DNA from 2 places in the Cytobacillus sp. ABV4_503 genome. Region 2 is predicted to be linked to the other one. Evidence: predicted binding sites of a transcription regulator. Region 2 holds the regulator's gene; the other holds the start of a gene.
What was found. The regulator CtsR, encoded in region 2, represses protease genes until heat stress. The targets are predictions, from matches to a motif close to ATGGTCAATAAAGGTCAAACA.
Positions count from the first base shown of each region.

Region 1: a site for CtsR is predicted at 1,188-1,208, ahead of ACXAD1_RS06650 (ATP-dependent Clp protease ATP-binding subunit). Genes of this name have one in related genera too.

Region 1 covers NZ_JBSWTH010000001.1:1,306,740-1,308,945, forward strand. The annotation lists gene ACXAD1_RS06650 (ATP-dependent Clp protease ATP-binding subunit) at 1-1,123, opposite strand, end outside; gene ACXAD1_RS06655 (YkvI family membrane protein) at 1,322-2,206, shown strand, end outside.
Region 2 covers NZ_JBSWTH010000002.1:123,532-125,737, reverse strand. The annotation lists gene ACXAD1_RS25650 (protein arginine kinase) at 1-274, opposite strand, end outside; gene ACXAD1_RS25645 (UvrB/UvrC motif-containing protein) at 277-825, opposite strand; gene ACXAD1_RS25640 (CtsR family transcriptional regulator) at 849-1,310, opposite strand; rRNA gene rrf (5S ribosomal RNA) at 1,820-1,936, opposite strand; rRNA gene ACXAD1_RS25630 (23S ribosomal RNA) at 2,015-2,206, opposite strand, start outside.

The sequences.
Region 1 (2,206 bases), on a different contig from region 2:
GGAGTTTTAGTTCCTTTTCACGGAGTTTTGCAGCATCTTCATATTTTTCTTCTTTTAAAACAAGTTCTTTCTGCCTGCTGATTTCTTTCAGCTGTTTTTCAATATCTTCTGCTGGTATATATCCTGATTGAAGATTCATTTTAGAACCTGCTTCATCCATTAAATCAATGGCTTTGTCAGGAAGGAACCGGTCCTGAATATATCGGCTTGACAGCTGCACACATGCTTTAATGGCATGTTCAGTAAAAGAAACATCATGGTAATCTTCGTATTTTTGTTTCAGTCCCATCAAGATTTCAATTGCCTCATTTTCAGCGGGCTCTTCTATTTGAACAGGCTGGAACCTGCGTTCCAATGCTGGATCTTTTTCAATTTGGCGGTATTCTTTCAATGTGGTGGCTCCGACCACTTGAAGCTCTCCCCGTGCAAGGGCGGGCTTTAGAATGTTGCCTGCATCCATTGATCCTTCGGCTGACCCTGCTCCAACAAGCAAATGAATTTCATCTATAAAGAGAATAATATTCTTGCGTGTCTGAAGCTCCGAGATCAGCTGCTTCATGCGTTCTTCGAATTGGCCGCGAATGCCTGTGTTTGCAACCAGGGATGCCACATCCAGCAAATAGACTTCTTTATTTTGAAGTTTCTTTGGTGCATTTCCTTCGGCAATCTTAATGGCTAGCCCTTCGGCAATAGCTGTTTTACCTACTCCTGGTTCACCGATTAAGACCGGATTATTTTTGGTTCTTCTATTTAAAATTTCAATCACACGATTTATTTCTAAATCCCGTCCGATGACTGGGTCAATTAAACCTGCTTTGGCAAGCTGTGTAAGATTTCGTCCGAATTGATCGATAAATCCGCCATTGCCATGATTGTGTCCCGGCGCTTCTTTTAGATCATAGTTTTCATTTCCTTGAGAGGCAGCCATCTTCTTGAAGAAATCCTCCAAAGGCATTTGGCCAAAACCTGAAAAACCACTCAAAGCAGGCCCAAAGGAAGTAAGGCTATGTTGCTTTTCAGTTTGATAACAGCTATGGCAAAGGTTTAGATTTCGTTCATTTCCATTCAATTTCAGTCTTAATTGTACATTTGCTTGTTTTGTTTGACATTTTTGACAAAGCATTTTGCATACCTCCATAAAAAGTTTGGTCTGACTTTGACTATATTTGACTTTATACCTGCATTATAATTTGACCTTCTTTGACTTTCAAGTATTTTTGTTTTGGTATTTTTTCCCTTAACTGTAGTTTAGCCTTATTGCAAAAAAGCTCGTCTTTGTTTGTACCAGCCTACATATATTGGAAAGGAAGGAGGAGATTAAGTGAAAACGAATTGGGGGGCAGCTTTCCAGATCGCTGCCGTTTATGTGGGAACCGTGGTGGGAGCGGGCTTTGCCACTGGCAGGGAGATTGTGGAGTTTTTTTCCCGATTTGGTTTTATCGGTTTAATTGGGATCTTAATGAGCGGCTATATCTTTATTTTTCTCGGCTCCAAATTAATGAGAATCTCTGCCCGAATAAAGGCTGCATCTTATCAGGAATTAAATGAATATTTATTTGGAAGATTTTTTGGTTCTGCCATTAATATATTGATGCTGTTTATGCTGCTGGGCGTTTGCGCCGTCATGCTGTCAGGTGCAGGAGCAGTGTTTGAAGAACAGATCGGCATCAGCAAGACTGCAGGATTGCTCATAACGATAGGGTTAACGATTATTACAATGATAGTGGGTATCCGCGGATTATTCGCTGTGAATACGTTTGTTGTTCCGATGATGATTGCATTTAGCTTTATTTTGTTGTTCATAAGCATGAAACTCCCTAATTTTGCAGAACAGGTTCTATTTATCCCATATGCTGAAGATGGATGGAAAGCGGTAGTGGCTCCGTTCTCTTATACGGCTCTGAATTTGACATTGGCCCAAGCAGTATTAGTGCCTGTGGCTTCAGAAATAAATGACGATCGGACAATAAAGTGGGGTGGATACCTTGGAGGAGCCGCATTGACTCTCATCCTGCTTTCCAGCCATTTGACGCTGATGATGCTCCCAAATCTGGAAGCTTATGATATCCCAATGGCTGCTATTGTTAAGACGTTGGCATCATCTTTCTATTGGATATTTGTTTTTGTCATCTATGGTGAAATTTTCACTTCTGTGATTGGGAATGTGTTTGGGATCGAGAGACAGGTAAAAAAGTATATTTCAGTT
Region 2 (2,206 bases):
GCTTTTCCATCAGCACTCTTTTTTGAAGAGGCTGAAGGCGATCCATTAATAAAAGCTCCATTTCCCCAAGTTTTGAAAATGAAGAATGCTCCACCCTCGCCTTTATTTTTTCAATGACCGCTTCTGCTTCTTCATTTGAAAATACAGTAGGGAATTTATATTGCTTCATATTGCGGGCGAGCCTGATTCGCGAACTTAAAACAATATCGGAATCAGGACCTTCCGCACTCATCCAGGAGCTAATAGCTTGATTCATGAAACGTTCCAGCGACAAGCTTACTCCCCTCCCTTTTGATCGGCATTGAGCTGCTTTTCCAGTTTCCTTATTTCGTCCCTCAATTCTGCCGCTCTTTCAAACTCTTCTTTTGAAATCATTTCTTTTAAATTATTTTTTAAATCATCAATATTCCTCCGCAGGTGAATGGTTCCCCCGATTCGTGCAGGAATTTTTCCGCTGTGTGAGGAATTCCCGCTGTGAAGCCTTCTAAGAATTGGGTTCAATTGATCTTTAAAAGTCTCATAGCAGTTGGCGCACCCAAAACGGCCTACTTTTATAAACTGCTGAAAGGTCAAGGAACATTGCTCACACTGCAGGACTTTCTCCTGCTGAAAAGGATCCTGGCCCGATTCCTGAAAGGCAGGCTGAATATTCAGAAGGCCAGCGAGCAAGTTATTTATTGAAAAACCAGACCCGCTGCCCAGCATAAACATTTCACCTTTTTCCTGTGAGCATTTCTCGCAAAGATGAAACTCTTCTTTCTCGCCATTTACAACCTTCGTAAAATGCAGCGTGGCTGGCCTTTGGTTACATTCCTGACAAATCATGACTTCACCTCCCCAGCTCCCTACTATTTATATTTCAAAGTGGTTAACATTGCCTTAAGCATTCTTGCCCTCAGCTCATCCCTGAATGGAAGATCAATATACAGGACAGAACGGTCTATAACACTAAGCATAATTTTAGCTTCCCTATGTGTTATTATCTCTTCTTCTACCAGACGGTAAATGACATTCTCTGCACTGCTCTGGGCAATCCTGCTCTGCACCAATGAAATTAACTGGTCAATTAAATCAGCATGGTCATAGGACTGGACTTTCATAATCCGAATGAAGCCCCCGCCTCCCCGCTTACTTTCTACTGCATATCCTTTCTCAATCGTAAAACGGGTGTTGATCACATAATTGATCTGAGAAGGAACACATTGGAACTTATCAGCAATTTCACTTCTTTTAATTTCCACGATTTCCCTTTCGCTCTTCTCTAAAACCTGTTTTAGATAATTTTCAATTATGTCGGATATATTCCTCACCAGGCCTCCCCCTATCTGACTTTGACTATATTTGACATTAATTATACATGATTTATGTAATTTCTTGCAATTGGCGGGTATTAATAATTTTCCCCCATTTTTTGACTTCCCAAACCTGAAAATGGAAGTTAATGTCGATAACAATATATTTTTGAATGGGCGGGTTTGTGCTTGGTTGGGAGAAGTTTTTTTAGAGGCTGGGAAGTGTGCTGCGCTTGATTGCCAGATGGACAGATGATATGGTTAGCTGTCCTGGCTTGATGTTCGGTCGGAATAGAGAGATGGAATCCTGCAGAATGGCTGAATGAACCTGCTGAATGCCCTGATTCTGGATTCTATGAAGCTGCGATGCAGTTAGCGATACTTTTATCTAGCATGAATTGAGCTTTATGAAGTAAACTCACATTTAGCTCAATTTCCCACTAAAAAGCAGAGTCCAAATAAGAAATTTGTATTCAATAAATCTCCAGACATACAAAAAAGAGCACCCATCAGGTGCTCTTTCATATGCCCGGCAGCGTCCTACTCTCACAGGGGGACAGCCCCCAACTACCATCGGCGCTGAGAAGCTTAACTTCCGTGTTCGGTATGGGAACGGGTGTGACCTTCTCGCTATCGCCACCGGACTATTTGGTTGAAGAAACTTCGTTCCCTCAAAACTAGATAATGTATGAAGAAGCATTTGCCGAGTATTCACCAATGACTTGGTTAAGTCCTCGATCGATTAGTATCAGTCAGCTCCACATGTCGCCACGCTTCCACCTCTGACCTATCAACCTGATCATCTTTCAGGGATCTTACTAGCTTGACGCTATGGGAAATCTCATCTCGAGGGGGGCTTCATGCTTAGATGCTTTCAGCACTTATCCCTTCCGCACATAGCTACCCAGCGATGC